2 regions of the Brenneria izadpanahii genome follow, and region 1 is predicted to be linked to the other one. Evidence: predicted binding sites of a transcription regulator. Region 1 holds the regulator's gene; the other holds the start of a gene.
The links. The regulator PhoB, encoded in region 1, activates phosphate uptake and scavenging genes when phosphate is short. The targets are predictions, from matches to a motif close to CTGTCATAAAACTGNCNNAT.
Positions count from the first base shown of each region.

Region 2: pstS (phosphate ABC transporter substrate-binding protein PstS) is a predicted target of PhoB. The motif match lies at 5,587-5,606, and genes of this name have one in related genera.

Region 1 covers NZ_CP050854.1:3,941,887-3,949,958, reverse strand. Annotated here, with positions in the region: gene HC231_RS17645 (AAA family ATPase) at 1-746, opposite strand, end outside; gene sbcD (exonuclease subunit SbcD) at 743-1,969, opposite strand; gene phoB (phosphate response regulator transcription factor PhoB) at 2,246-2,935, shown strand; gene phoR (phosphate regulon sensor histidine kinase PhoR) at 2,963-4,279, shown strand; gene HC231_RS17625 (PstS family phosphate ABC transporter substrate-binding protein) at 4,301-5,263, shown strand; gene brnQ (branched-chain amino acid transport system II carrier protein) at 5,710-7,026, shown strand; gene proY (proline-specific permease ProY) at 7,102-8,072, shown strand, end outside.
Region 2 covers NZ_CP050854.1:5,252,989-5,261,060, forward strand. Annotated here, with positions in the region: gene glmS (glutamine--fructose-6-phosphate transaminase (isomerizing)) at 1-54, shown strand, start outside; gene HC231_RS23450 (DUF3592 domain-containing protein) at 123-824, opposite strand; gene HC231_RS23455 (DUF4026 domain-containing protein) at 1,067-2,503, shown strand; gene ssp4 (Ssp4 family T6SS effector) at 2,883-3,848, shown strand; gene HC231_RS23465 (hypothetical protein) at 3,845-4,450, shown strand; gene HC231_RS23470 (hypothetical protein) at 4,806-5,423, shown strand; gene pstS (phosphate ABC transporter substrate-binding protein PstS) at 5,722-6,762, shown strand; gene pstC (phosphate ABC transporter permease PstC) at 6,953-7,912, shown strand; gene pstA (phosphate ABC transporter permease PstA) at 7,912-8,072, shown strand, end outside.

The DNA of each region.
Region 1 (8,072 bases):
AACCAACGCTGATAAGTTAGTGCTTGCTCTCGCTCGGCAACCAGCTCTTGCTCCCGCTGCGTTAATAATGACAGCTGCGTTTCCAGCGACTGGCGCTGTTCATCATTCAGTAACTCAATTCCTGACGCGCGCGCCTGCAGCGTCTCTAACGCTATCCTGGCCTGTTTGTGCCGATCGAAAACGCGTTCGGATATGAGCCCGTAAATATCGGTGCCGGTCAGCTCTTCCAGCAGTTCGGCGCGGTCATTGGCATCCGCATTCAGAAACGCGGCGAATTGCCCCTGCGACAGCATCATCGAGCGGGTGAAGCGACCGAAGTCCAGCCCGGTTATTTCGGCGGTCATGCTCAGTTTTTCGGTCAATTTTTCACACAGTATCCTGCCGTCATTGATACGCGCCAGCTCCGCTTTCGGGGTTTGCAGATTGCCGTCGGGGGAGTTTCTGGCCCGGCGCTGGCTCCAGAAGGCGCGATAGCCGACGCCTTTGACTTCGAACTCCACTTCGGCAAGGCATTCGGCCGTGTTGCGGGTCATCAGTTCATTCTGGCTGGCGGTGATGCTTTTTAGTCTTGGCGTTTCGTGATATAGCGCCAGGCAAATCGCATCGAGCAGCGTGGTTTTCCCCGCGCCGGTCGGGCCGGTGATGGCAAACAGCCCGTTGCTGGAAAAAGGTTCCTGCGTGAAGTCGATTTTCCATTCGCCTTTCAGGGCGTTGAGGTTTTTTAACCGCAGACTGAGTATTTTCATTCGGCGCGCTTATCCTGTTCCAATTCTTCAATAACCTGATCGAACAACGCGCGCACGCGCTGCCGACGATTTTCCTCCAGGTCGCCGGCCGCCGCCAGCCGCCGTTCAAAAACGTCATGTACCGTCAGTTCATTCAGCGTTTCCTTTTCCTGCCGCACAATCGCCTGCATGTGCTGTTCGCGGGCGCGGCGTAGCAGCAGCACTTCAACGGGTAAATCCTCGGTCAGCGCCTGAATGCGCTTTTGCATATCGTTCAGATAATCCTGGGTGCTGATTTCGATATCCAGCCACACCGTTTTTTCGCCCTGATAATCATTGAAGGCGGAGAGTTGGCGCTCAATGTCGGCCAGATTGCCTTTGATGAGCCGCATTGGCTGCGTCATCGGGATCGCAAGCGTCTCTATCGCTGGCGGGGTATCTGGTTCGAAGCTGACCAGACAAACGGATTTTTCACTGCCCAGTTCATCAAAACTGAGCGGAATAGGGGAACCGCTGTAACGAATATGTTCGCTTTTCGTCACGCGTTGCGGACGGTGAATATGTCCGAGGGCAATATAGTCCGCCGGCGGAAACGCCTGGGCCGGGAAGGCATCCAGCGTACCGATGTAGATATCGCGCACCGACTCGGAGGCGGTGACGCCGATGGTCGTCAGGTGGCCGGTGGCGATGATGGGCAACGGCAGCCCCAATCTTTCGCGCGTCTGGCAGGCCAACTGGTAGCACTGCCGGTAATGCTCGGTGATGGCGTCCTGCAATGCCTGTTGTTTTTCGTCGCCGGATTGCCCGGCCTGGCTGACGATCAGATCGCGCGGACGTAGAAAGGGGATCGCGCAAAGCACGGCGCCGGGCTGCCCCTGGCGGTTTTTCAGCACAAGCGTCTGTTTTTCGATATCGCCGTCAGTGCTGGCAACGACCTGCGTGTTCAGACGGGCCAGCAATTCCCGTGATTCATTCAGGGTGGCGACGGAATCATGGTTGCCCGCTAATATGACTAACTGACAGCCTTTACGCTGTAAATCGACAACAAAACGGTAATACATTTCCCGCGCATAACTTGGCGGAGAACCGTTATCAAAGATATCGCCTGCTACTATTACTGCATCCACCTGATGTTGTTCGACCTGAGCAATGAGCCAGTGCAGAAACGCTTGATGTTCGGCCGCGCGGCTCTTGGTATAGAAATATTGCCCTAGATGCCAGTCGGCGGTGTGAATAATACGCATGGAACTCCCTGAACGGCGTGTAATCGCAATGTCTCTGATTATAAACGGCCTGTGAGCGCGCTGTCGTTGCGAAAACATAAGTTTGGAAAGCGGTTCGAAAATATGCGGCAAGGTGGAACGTTTTTTCGCGATGGGCTGGAGAGCCCGCCGCCTTTCGGGTCGTCACTCCGTGACGTGGAAAAATGCGCCGGCGTTTTTTTCATAAATCTGTCACAAAACTGACGCATAATGCACAGCGCATGCTAACAGCGACGATGATTAACGGCAGGATTAACAATGGCAAGACGCATATTGGTCGTGGAAGATGAAGCACCGATTCGTGAAATGGTATGTTTTGTACTGGAGCAGAATGGTTATCAGCCCGTCGAAGCTGAAGATTATGACAGCGCGGTAATGCAACTGTCAGAACCTTTTCCTGAGCTGGTATTGCTGGACTGGATGCTGCCGGGCGGATCGGGGTTGCAATTCATCAAGCATATGAAACGTGAAGCGCTGACTCGTGACATACCCGTCATGATGCTAACCGCCCGGGGCGAAGAAGAAGACCGGGTGCGCGGGCTGGAAGTCGGCGCGGATGATTACATTACCAAACCTTTTTCTCCCAAAGAGTTGGTGGCGCGCATTAAAGCGGTCATGCGCCGCATTTCGCCAATGGCCGTTGAAGAGGTGATTGAAATGCGCGGCTTGAGTCTGGATCCCTCCTCTCACCGGGTAACGACGGAAGAACTCGCGCTGGACATGGGGCCAACGGAGTTTAAGCTGCTGCACTTCTTTATGACTCACCCCGAACGGGTTTACAGTCGTGAACAGTTGCTCAATCACGTTTGGGGCACTAACGTTTATGTTGAAGATCGCACTGTTGATGTTCATATCCGCCGGCTGCGTAAAGCGCTGGAAACCAGCGGCCATGATAAAATGGTGCAAACCGTTCGAGGAACGGGGTACCGTTTTTCAACGCGCTATTGAAGGTTGTCGTACCGGAGAAACATCAACGTGCTAGAACGTCTATCATGGAAGAGGCTGGCGCTGGAGCTGGCTTTTTTTTGTCTGCCCGCGCTTTTGCTGGGGCTGGTATTTGGTTATCTGCCCTGGTTTCTTTTCGCCGCTGTTTTGATTGTGCTTTGCTGGCATTTTTACAATCAGCTTAAACTCTCCTACTGGCTGTGGGTCGATCGCAGTATGACGCCGCCGCCCGGACGCTGGAGCTGGGAACCGCTGTTCTACGGCCTTTATCAAATGCAATTGCGCAACCGCCGGCGGCGGCGCGAATTGGCATTATTGATTAAGCGTTTTCGTAGCGGCGCCGAATCGTTACCGGATGCGGTGGTGATTACCACCGAAGACGGCACCATTTTCTGGTGCAACCGGCTGGCCCAGCATCTGCTCAATTTCCGCTGGCCGGAAGACAGCGGGCAAAATATTCTCAATTTGCTGCGCTATCCTGAATTCGCCAGCTATATGAAAGGGCGGGATTTCAGCCGTCCTCTCACGCTGCAACTGAATAACTCCCACCACGTTGAATTCCGCATTATGCCTTATTCCGAGGGGCAGTTGCTGATGGTGGCGCGCGACATTACCCAGATGCACCAGTTGGAAGGGGCCAGACGTAATTTCTTTGCCAACGTGAGCCATGAGCTGCGTACGCCTTTGACCGTATTGCAAGGATATTTGGAAATGATGCAGGATGACGCGCTGGACGACTCTCTGCGCAGTAAGGCTCTGAATACCATGCAGGAGCAGACGCGGCGTATGGACGGATTGGTCAAACAGCTGCTAACCCTGTCGCGTATTGAAGCCGCCGCTACCATCGATCTCAGCGAGAAAGTCGACATGCCTCTGATGTTGCGCGTATTGCAGCGCGAGGCTCAGGCGTTAAGTCAGGATCGCCATGAGATTGTGTTCCGCGTGAATGAAAACCTTCATGTTTTCGGCAACGAAGAACAGCTGCGCAGCGCCGTTTCCAATCTGGTCTACAACGCTATTAACCATACGCCGGCAGGCACCCGTATCGAGGTTTGCTGGCAAAAAACGCCTCAGGGCGCGCAGTTTCAAGTCAGCGACAACGGGCCGGGGATCGCGGCGGAGCATTTGCCGCGTTTGACGGAGCGATTTTATCGCGTCGATAAAGCGCGCTCGCGGCAGACCGGCGGCAGCGGGTTAGGCCTGGCGATTGTTAAACATGCGCTGACCCATCATGATTCCCGCTTGGAAGTTATCAGTGAGTTCGGTTTAGGCTCTCGTTTTGTGTTTACGCTGCCGAATAGGTTGATTGTGCCCGCCTCTCTGGCCGAGAATACAGCGAACCTCTAAGCCTGACGGATAATTTTATTCATGAAATCCGCCGTTAATATAATCGCGGGCGCTATTTTAGCGTTGCTCGGTTTTTTCTGCATGGCGCAACCACCTCAAATGTTGGCGGGTAATCTCTCCAGCGCGGGATCGGATACGCTGGCTAATCTGATGTCGCGTTGGGCGGCGGATTTCAGCCGGCGCTATCCCGGCGTGAATATACAGATTCAGGCTGCAGGCTCTTCTTCCGCGCCGACTGCGCTGGCATCGGGCTCCGCACAGTTGGGGCCGATGAGCCGGGCCATGAAATCCAGCGAGATCGATGCTTTTGTTCAACGCTATGGCTACCCGCCGCTGGCTGTGCCGGTCGCCATGGATGCGCTGGTGGTGATGGTTAATCAAGATAATCCATTGCCGGGGCTGAATTTATCGCAGTTGGATGCGATTTTTTCCATCACCCGGCGCTGCGGCGGGCATCAGCCGGCAAAAAACTGGCGCGATCTGGGGTTGGGCGGCAGTTGGGAAAAGCGATCGCTGGTGCGTTATGGGCGTAATTCTGCCTCGGGAACCTACGGCTTTTTTAAGCAGCGGGCGCTATGCGGCGGCGATTTTCTGCCCCAGGTTAATGAGCTTCCTGGTTCCGCCTCTGTGGTGCAGGCCGTTTCGGCCTCGACCGAGGCGATTGGCTATGCCAGCGTTGGATTTATTACCAGTGGGGTAAGAATGGTGCCGTTGGCATCTCAAGGTACGGATTATGTGTATCCTTCCATGGAGAATATACGTAACGGACGTTATCCATATACCCGCTATCTGTATATCTATGTTAATAAAACGCCGGGCCAACCGCTGGAAGCGCTGACGTCCGCATTTTTGGATCGGGTGTTGTCGCATGCCGGCCAGACATTGGTCAGTCAGGAAGGTTATTTACCGTTACCGGAAGAGACGCGCCGGGCGGCCCGCCAGCAGCTTGGTCTGACTACGCCGGCTCCCCCTTTTCAGCGTTAAGTCTCTCTCAGCCGTTTTTTATTCTCATTAGGCTATCACCCGACTATCCAACCGCTACGCCGATTAAGCCGGCGGGTTGCGCGCCGTCGCCTTATTTTTTGCCATAAGATGAATATATGGTTATAATTTGCGCGCTTTAGGCATTTATTGCTGTTTTTATTGCAATGTGGTGCGATTAAATGCGCAAATCATGTATTGGGTAAATCTGTATTGTTAATTGTATATTCCAAATACATCAATTAATACAGTCAAAAACTCTGCTTTTTAGCGAAAGGGTTGTCTTCTATCGCTATAAACGTTTTACTTAGCCCGCAATATGGCTGTGCGACAGAATATAATTCTTATAAGTTCATATGCCGTTCGTTTTTTAATCGGCGGCGGCAGTCGGCAGCGCAGTTTTTCTTCTTATTTTTCGTTTCGATTGATACAGGCAACACGACATAATTATGAGTCATCGTTTAACTTCCAAAGATATCATGGCATTAGGTTTTATGACCTTCGCCTTGTTCGTCGGCGCGGGGAACATTATTTTCCCGCCCATGGTGGGCTTACTGGCGGGCGAACACGTCTGGCTGGCCGCCGCCGGCTTTTTACTGACTGCCGTGGGATTGCCGGTACTCACCATTATCGCGCTGGCGCGTACCGGCGGCGGTATTGATGCATTAAGCTCCCCCATCGGTAAAAAAGCGGGCGTGGTATTGGCGACGGTCTGTTATCTGGCTGTTGGTCCGTTATTCGCCACGCCGCGCACCGCCACGGTATCGTTTGAAGTCGGACTGGCGCCGCTGGTAGGAAACGGCGCTTCTCCGTTATTGATTTATAGCCTGATCTATTTTGCGATTGTCATCGGCATTTCGCTGTATCCGGGGCGCTTGCTGGATACCATCGGACACATTCTGGCCCCGCTGAAAATCGCCGCCTTGGCGGTACTGGGGATTGCCGCGATACTGCTGCCGGCTGGTTCTCCTCTCCCGGCGATTGAAACCTATCAACGCGTGCCGTTTTCCAACGGTTTTGTGAATGGCTATCTCACTATGGATACGTTGGGCGCGATGGTGTTCGGCATCGTTATCGTTAATGCGGCCCGTTCGCGCGGCGTTGACAACGCCAAGCTGTTGACGCGTTACACCATCTGGGCCGGTCTTATTGCCGGCGTCGGCCTGATGCTGGTCTACCTGAGTTTATTCCAGCTCGGCTCCGTCAGCGGCGTTTTAGCGCCGGAAGCCCAGAATGGCGCCGAAATTCTGCATGCTTACGTTCAGCATACCTTTGGCGCTATGGGCAGCAGTTTTTTGGCGTTGCTGATTTTTATTGCCTGTATGGTAACGGCGGTCGGCCTGACCTGCGCCTGCGCGGAGTTTTTCTCTCAGTATCTGCCGTTCTCCTACCGCTCGCTGGTATTTGCGCTGGGCTGCTTCTCCATGGTGGTGTCAAACCTTGGTTTAAGCCATCTGATTCAACTGTCGATTCCGGTACTGACAGCCATCTATCCGCCTTGTATCGTGCTGGTTTTACTGAGTTTTACGCGCCACTGGTGGAATAACAGCTCGCGTATTGTGGCACCTGTCATGTTAATCAGCCTGTTATTCGGCATTATTGATGGAATAAAATCGTCGAACTTTAAGTCGCTGTTGCCGGAGTGGAGTCTGCACATGCCGCTGGGTGAACAGGATTTGGCTTGGCTGCCGCCTTCATTATTGATTTTACTGGCGGCGGCTATCTACGATCGGCTGTGCGGCCGTGAGAAAGTCGCGGTTCATTAATCGCGCGGTGAATTTGCTTCATATACCACAGGCAGTTGCCTGTGGTTTTTCTTTTTTCAACAGGGCTGCTTATTTATGGAACAACAATCCACTAAGCTCAAGCGTGGGTTAAGTACCCGGCATATCCGTTTTATCGCATTGGGCTCGGCGATCGGCACCGGGCTTTTCTATGGTTCGGCCAGCGCCATTCAGATGGCGGGGCCTAGCGTCCTGCTGGCCTATCTGATCGGCGGCGTCGTCGCTTATATTATCATGCGGGCGCTGGGCGAAATGTCGGTGAACAACCCGCAGGCCAGCTCCTTTTCCCGCTATGCGCACGACTATCTTGGACCGCTGGCCGGTTATATTACCGGTTGGACCTACTGCTTTGAGATGCTGATTGTCGCCATTGCCGATGTAACCGCGTTCGGTATTTACATGGGGGTATGGTTTCCGGCGGTTCCCCATTGGGTGTGGGTTCTTAGCGTGGTGCTGATCATCGGGGCCATTAACCTGATGAATGTAAAAGTTTTCGGCGAACTGGAGTTTTGGCTGTCTTTCTTTAAAGTCGCCACCATTATCATAATGATAGTGGCCGGGGTAGGCATTATCGTCTGGGGCATCGGCAACGGAGGCGAACCTACCGGCATTCATAACTTATGGACCAACGGCGGATTCTTTAGCAACGGCGTGATGGGGATGATCCTCTCGTTGCAGTTGGTGATGTTCGCCTATGGCGGGGTGGAGATTATCGGCATTACCGCCGGTGAAGCCCAGGATCCGAAAAAATCGATCCCGCGCGCGATTAACTCCGTTCCCTGGCGTATTCTGGTGTTTTATGTGGGCACGCTGTTCGTCATCATGTCGATTTACCCGTGGAATCAGGTTGGCACCAACGGGAGTCCGTTTGTTCTGACATTCCAGCATCTGGGGATCACCGCCGCGGCCGGTATCCTGAATTTCGTGGTGATTACCGCGTCGCTATCCGCCATTAACAGCGATGTGTTTGGCGTCGGGCGCATGCTGCACGGTATGGCTGAGCAGGGCAATGCGCCAAAGGTCTTTAC
Region 2 (8,072 bases), 1.3 Mb from region 1:
GGTACCGATGTCGATCAGCCGCGTAATCTGGCCAAGTCTGTAACGGTGGAATAAGCCGATAAGCGAAAATACATAAAAAGTCCGGCAAAGTATCGCCGGACTTTTTTTATTGGCTTGATAACTTATTTGGCCGGCAGAAAAGAAATATCCATGTAGTATTTTTTTTCGTTGTTTCTGTCAACGTAAACGGTCACGGTATCGCGGTTAATATCGTGCTCCGGGTTGTAAAAGATATTGGTGCTGTAAAAGGTTTTCGTTTGATTGGCGCTGTCGGTAAATTGGGCGACGATCCGGTATGGGTGGACGCCGTTCACTTTCAGCATGCTATTTTGCCGTACTTCGGTTATTTTCGCTGTTATGGGGTTGCCGGTGCGCTTGAGCGTTTCGCCCATGGCTTGCTTTCTGCGGATCAGATAAAGCGGCACGCACCCGACAAGTATAAAGGTCAGCCCCATGATAGCCATCATAAAGGGGGCGAAATAAAACAGGAAAGTCGACTGAGGATTAATTTTTGCGTTACCGGGGTTGTCCGGATCGTACAGTACGTCAACTACTTCACCGTAACTGTCGGCATAGCTGCTGCTGCCCATGTCGGAACGAAAGGTTATCTTTTTTCCATCGGGGCCAAAGAAACCGACGATAGGATAATAAGATGAGGACTCTGATGAAGATGAGGATTTCTTTACGCTGCGATCGAGGTCGACGATCACGCCTTTAGCACTGACGGCGCTTTGCTTGAACTTGTAATCCTTGATGAAAAGATACCCGCTCCCGCCCAAAATCATCATACCGATCACCAAAAAACACATTAGTACTTTCTTCATTGTTAACTACCGCTCCTTGCTTTAGGTTGTCCATTTCATTAATTGGTCCGGTTCAGGCAAGATTCTGTATAAAAATGGCGCGCAGTTCAATTTATTTAGCCGCGCGGCCTGCTTAATAATAATTAATAGCGAAAATTCGGCGTCTATTTCCCCGTGGCGACCGGACGTGAAACGTATATTTTATAGCGCTATTAACATGTTAGAATGCCCGCTAATTTCCGGTATGATTAAAACGGATCATTATGAACAATAAACAACAGTATTTGGATATTGCCGCAGGAAAAGGTAAAGCCGCGCCCTCTACCATGGTTGTTTTTCCTTCTGAAGCGTTGAACTACCCATTGCTGGAAAAGAATTTAGAGGCGCAGCGTTTCTTCACCGACGGAGAGGTGAGCTACGCGGAAGATGAACAGGGCGGCTTTATTTACACCTGCCGCCACGGCGACGATGCTCTGGCGTTTCGTATTCAACTTTTTGATCGTTCAGAGGAAGATGAGGTTAAGCCGTATTACTCAACCGATCCTCTCTCGCCCGAACGGCTTGCCGAAGTCAACGCTTCGCCGCAGGCCGTGTTCGTGGAGTGTGTTTTTAATCAGCATCCGCTGATCTCCTATCGTTATCAACTGAGGATGCTGTCCTTGTTGGTGCCGGATTTATTACTTGGCATCGATATTTCCGCCGCTGACAAAGCGTTTACGCCTGAATGGCTGCGCTTCCAGCTGGAAGATGATGTATTGCCGGATGTGGAGAATCTATACACGATTCACGCCATTTACGACCCGAACAACAACCCACCGACCGCGTTTTGGTTCCATACCCACGGGCTTACCCGTTGCGGCATAACCGAAGTGGAGCTGGTTATTCCGCATACGCTGAATTCCTATTACGGCATTCCTGAATTGTTCAGAAACTTTGCTAATAACTGTATTGAAAACCAGCAGGTTACGTTTAACAAACCGATTTTGTGCGGGCAAACGCAAGCTGGGTATGAATATGTGGTGGCGTTGCCTTTTGAAGAAGGCCTGCGTCACGTTAATAAACCAATACCCGTCGTTCAGCTTAGACCGCTTGAAGATATGAATTACGACCTGACCGATGCGCCTGAAGGCGAGTTTCTTGGCGATCGGGCCGATCGTGATGACGTTCACATGACGCCATCCTGTATGCTATTCCGCGCAACGGAAGAAAATTCGGCGCTGGAGACGTTTTTTAAGGGATTTGAAGAGCAGAATGCCATCATGTTCTGGCGGACCAACGCCGAGACGTATGAAATGTCGCGCAAGGCTAAGCTGCGTTGGCATTACTTTGGCCGGATGTTCGAAAACTATGCCGTGCCCGCGGAACCGATTAAAAAAGGCTTTTTTGCAAAACTGCTCAATAAATCAGCCGCGCCGCAGCAGGAAAACGAATGGCGTTTTCTGGTCAAATGCGGAATTCCCTACGGCGACCCGGCAGAGGAAGAGCGTGAACATATGTGGTTTATACCTGAGTCGATGAACGGCGACGCTTTTAGCGGCAAATTAATAAATCATCCTTTCTATATCGATAAGATGAAAGAGGGTGGCGTTTATCCGCTCGATTTGGGGTTAATTACCGACTGGGCGATTTATTACCAGGATGATAAATATACGCCGGATACCATCTATAAACTGTTGGGCGGCAATGGCCAGACCCATTAAAAGTGTTGACCAACGCCAATCTGCCTGAAGCGAAATCAGCGCGGGTTTGGCGTTACTGCCCGCCGACATACGTTCCGCGAACGGGTGCTATGCCTATGCTAGAACGTATAGGTAATGGCGGCCGTGCCGGCTAGTCCAATAACTTTGCCTTTGGCGGTATTAATACGTCATTGGTTTTCCGCCGCTGGCGGTGAGTTGGGATGACAGGGTATCGGGTCCGTTAGGCATAATAATAAAGCGTTGTATCGTCGGGATATCGCCGCAGTCAGCGAGTGATATCCTGCGAACAGTCATAGTCTTTTTCTCGTACCTTGAAATCTATTGTGAGTAATAAGAGAATGGATTGTCGTTAATTTTCCCCAACGGATGGAGGTATATAATGGCTGTGCTGAATTATTCTGCTGAACAAGGATTAATGAATTACGATTTTTCCCGATGGATGGGAAATAGCGCTGGTGCGGACTTTGATTTTAAAGCGCTGGGGCAGGCAATGGATTGCCATCGCACGTTCAATCAGGCCGGAATCATTTTCAATGATGGCGTCCGCAGTTTTCTGGTTCGTCCTTCTCGTCGCTATGCCAATCCGTCGCATAGTCAGGTAACGCATGTGGTTGTTAGTAAAGTGCCTCAATTTAATAGTCACTTTACGGGAAAGTGCATCAAAGAGGCTGTATCTTCACCTTCATTGGGGGTTGAAATTGCATCAACGGCTTTATCCTGTGGCGCTTCGTTACTAACTGCTGCTGTTTTTATTTTCGGATCTTCGGCTATGCCTATCACTGCTGGCGCCAGTGGTGCATTAGCTGTTCTTGCTTATGCGGGCACGATGGCGACGGGGGCTCAATGTATTAACGGTACATTGCGCGTAGTAGATATCGGATTATTAGATTCTCAAACTGTTAGCTGGTTGGATTCAGAGGATTGGTATATAGCGACTTCAACGGCTTTGGATTTGATCTCGCTTGCGGCAGCGGGTGGGGCGCTGAGGGAGGTATTAAGAACGTATAACACCATGAAATCTATTTCATCACTGAAAGTTCGTGACTGGTTAAAAACCTATCCGCGTCAGGATCGCGCTCGTCTTACAGAGCAAATTATCAAAGCTCAAAACCCTGGTATTTCCAATAAGGAAATTAAGGCGATGATCCGCGCAGGAATTTATCCGAAGCGTTTTCCTGTTGAGCCCATTCAAAAAGAATTGCAGAAACAGTTGGTTAATACGCTTAATAGTGCAATGGCATTTGCTGGAAGCGCCGTTAGCGGTGTTGTGGCCGCGCCTGGTAATGTGAGACGTACAGGAAATTATGTTTTGGGTACACTTCAATCTCTGGCGACAATAAAATGAAGTGGATAGAGCTCATTGTTGGCAGCACTTTTCAGGATCTCATCGCACATGGGAAAGAGATTGATACGGCTATCCGGCAAGGGGGAGATACGCTGACCGAGCGCTCGACGCGGGGAATGGAAGACTATTTTGATAAACCCTTTTATGAACAGGCGATTCCCCATCCTTTTGCTGCTGGTGGAGTTTATCTCATTTTACTGATAGCGTTTTCAGTAAATATGGTATTTACTTTATACCTCTTCCATCTGGTGCCTGCCGTTTTTATATCGATATATTTTGGCGCTATGTCGATTTTCTTAATCATTTTACTTTCTGCCGCTCGTCTTATCTCGCGTGGGCTGGTGCAGGGATTAGTTGTTTTTAATTATCTATTTATTATTGTTTTTTTTATGTTGATTGCGACATCAGGATACACCGTCTTTGTTGAAGGATTGCATGATACGAAAAAAATGGTTTTCTTCATTGGCGAATTCGCGGTGCTTTGGTACGGTCGTTGGTTAATGAATAGCCACGCTTTTCTTATCTTTGCGTTGTATTGTAGAACGAAGCGCCTTGCCCATGCTTCTAAACAAGTTAGAATGCGAAAAATAAGTAAAACGTAAATGGCGGTGCGCTAAAAGAAGCGGACTTACAGAACGATGAGATCCTTAAAGCCACCGAATGGCTGAAAGGCTACCCGCGCCAGGATCGTGCCCGTCTTACAGAGCAAATCATCAAAATTCAAAACCCCGGTATTTCCAATAAAGAAATAAAAGCGGCTATTCGTGCGGGAATCTATCCAAAACGATTTCCGGTTGAACCTGTCCAGATGGAATTAAAAAAGCAGTTAACGAACACCATTACCAGCATGATGGCCTTCACTGGCAGCGCAGTAAGCGGCATTGTTGCTGCTCCTGGTAACGTCGTGCGGTCAGGACAATATGTAATTGGAACCATACAGTCGCTGGCGATCATAAAATGAAAATCATAGCTTTTCTTTGCGGCACTGCTTTCTCTGAGCTTATTGAACACGGGAGAAAAACTGATGCGGCCATTGATGAAGGAAAAAAAGCATTACTTTCCCATTCAACACTAAAGATGGAGCGTTATATTGCTGAAGTTCCGGCGCAGTTACCACGACAAAATATCTTTGCACTTAGTCTTCTGACCATGCTGTTGGTCGTTTCCTGCGCCATAAATTTCAGTTTTCTAGTCAGTCAATTGGTTGATATGGGGCCTTTTGAGGATTTTATCTCTTTTGCTATTCCTATGATGGTTTTCGGTATTTCTATTCTTACAGCCAGTTATCTTGTGGCCCGAGGCAAAAATAGAGGGCTTTTGATTTACAAAGGACTTTACTTATTTGTTACCTTTATCTGGTTGTTTCATATCTTGTATTTGTCAGGGGAGGCTATATTTGACGGCCAACTACCGTTATCCACGTTCGTTTTTGCTTTTATCGTCTTAGGGAGTTTGATAATTAGTCGTTGGTTGATGAATAGCCAGGCTTTTCTTATATTTGCATTGTATTGTAGGACGAAGCGCCTTGCTCATGCTTCTAAACAAGTCAGAATGCGAAAAATAAGTAAAACGTAAATTTGTCGATAAGAGCGTGTTTATCATGGATGATTTTCGCATAACAATAGAAAAAAGGGGGGCGATTGCTATGCTGGATTTTGCTGTATCCTCGTACTTCTTATATGCATAATGTAGTCAGTTACATCGGTCTTTCCATGCAGAAGCGCCAGAATCTCCCCTTCTGTCATAAAAATGTCACATTTCGTACATTTTACTGTCACTCAACTGTCCTATTTTTCCTCCTGCAAACTACACTCTGATTAATCACGACTCCGGGTCGACACAACTTTTGTTTTGGTATCCCACAGGAGGGATTATGAAACTTATGCGTACCTCTATTGCCAGTATTGTCGCGGCAACGTTTTCTCTGACGGCGGTTTCCGCTTTTGCCGCTGCCAATCTCACTGGCGCTGGTGCGACATTTCCCGCACCGGTCTATGCCAAATGGGCTGACTCCTATCAGAAAGAAACCGGTAATAAAGTTAACTATCAAGGCATCGGATCTTCAGGTGGTGTAAAACAGATTATTGCTAAAACCGTCGATTTCGGTGCGACCGATGCGCCGCTGACTGACGATAAGCTGGCACAGGATGGCTTGTTCCAGTTCCCGACCGTTATCGGCGGCGTGGTGCTGGCTGTGAACATTCCGGGCATAAAATCCGGCGATCTGACGCTGGATGGTAAAACGCTGGGTGATATCTACCTGGGTAAAATCAAAAAATGGAACGATCCGGCCATTACCAAACTGAACCCGAACGCCAAGCTGCCGGATCAGGATATTGCGGTAGTGCGTCGCGCCGATGGTTCCGGTACTTCTTTCGTGTTCACCAGCTATCTGGCGAAAGTGAATCCGGAATGGAAGGAAAAAATCGGTGCCGGCTCTACGGTTAACTGGCCGACCGGTCTGGGCGGTAAAGGTAACGACGGCATCGCCGCGTTTGTTCAGCGTCTTCCGGGCTCCATCGGCTACGTTGAGTATGCCTACGCCAAGCAGAATAACCTGGCTTACACCAAACTGCTGTCCGCAGACGGTAAAGTCGTCAGCCCGACAGGTACGACTTTCAGTAATGCGGCCAAAGGCGCAGACTGGAGCAAATCTTTCGCTCAAGATCTGACTAACCAGAAAGGCGATGATGCATGGCCTATCACCTCAACGACTTTCATCCTGATTCAAAAAGAACAGCCGAAAGCCGAGCAGGGCACTGAAGTCCTGAAGTTCTTTGACTGGGCTTACGAAAAAGGCGGTTCTCAGGCTACGGCGCTGGATTACGCCATTCTGCCGACCGAAGTGGTTGAACAGATTCGTGCCGCCTGGAAGACCAATGTGAAGGACAGCAGCGGTAAAGCATTGTATTAATATAATTAGAAAAATAATTTAGTTAAAAATTAAGTGTACTAAAATTGTACTACGTTCCTTGTGTTTGGTAGCAAGGTTATCTCGCTGAGTGCAGCAGGATAAACGGGATGGAGAGGCAATGACTCTCCTCTCCATCCTTCGCTGCACTTTTGTTTGTTATCAAGCATCGTTAAATTAAGAAGAGAGACACATGGCTGAGTACAAGCCAACTATCAAAGCCCCCGGAAAGCATGGCGATATCATTTTTGGTGCGCTGGTGAAATTGGCCGCGTTGGTGACGCTACTGTTATTAGGGGGCATTATTGTTTCCCTGATCGTGGCTTCCTGGCCCAGCATCGAAAAATTTGGTTTTTCCTTTCTGTGGACGAAAAACTGGGATGCTCCCGCCGAGGAATTCGGCGCGCTGGTACCGATCTACGGCACCATCGTTACCTCACTGATTGCCCTGATTATCGCGATACCCATCAGTTTTGGTATTGCGCTGTTTTTAACTGAACTGGCTCCGGGGTGGCTGAAACGCCCTTTGGGTGTAGCCATCGAATTGCTGGCCGCGATCCCCAGTATCGTTTACGGTATGTGGGGTTTGTTTGTTTTTGCGCCGTTATTCGCCAAGTATTTTCAGCAGCCGGTCGGCAATGTCCTGTCCGGTATTCCAATCGTGGGCTCATTGTTCTCAGGTCCGGCATTTGGTATCGGCATTCTGGCCGCAGGCGTGATTCTGGCGATCATGATCATTCCTTATATTGCAGCGGTAATGCGCGATGTCTTTGAACAAACGCCGGTGATGATGAAAGAATCCGCCTACGGTATCGGTTGTACTACCTGGGAAGTTATCTGGCGTATCGTTCTGCCTTATACCAAGAACGGGGTGATTGGCGGCATTATGCTGGGGTTAGGCCGTGCGTTGGGAGAAACCATGGCGGTGACCTTTATTATCGGGAATACCTACCAACTGGACAGCGCATCGCTGTATATGCCCGGTAACAGTATTACATCGGCGCTGGCGAACGAATTCGCCGAGGCTGAATCAGGTCTGCACACCGCGGCGTTGATGGAACTGGGTCTGATCCTGTTTGTTATTACCTTTATTGTTCTGGCGTTCTCTAAGTTGATGATTATGCGTCTGACAAAAAATGAGGGGGCGCGCTGATGGCGACATTAGGCATGGAACAAGAAAAGGAATTGATACGTTCACGGCAAAAAATGCAGGCCTGGCGGCGACAAAAAAACCGTATTGCCCTGTGTTTATCCATGATTACCATGGCGTTCGGTCTTTTCTGGCTGGTTTGGATCCTGGTTTCAACCGTTAG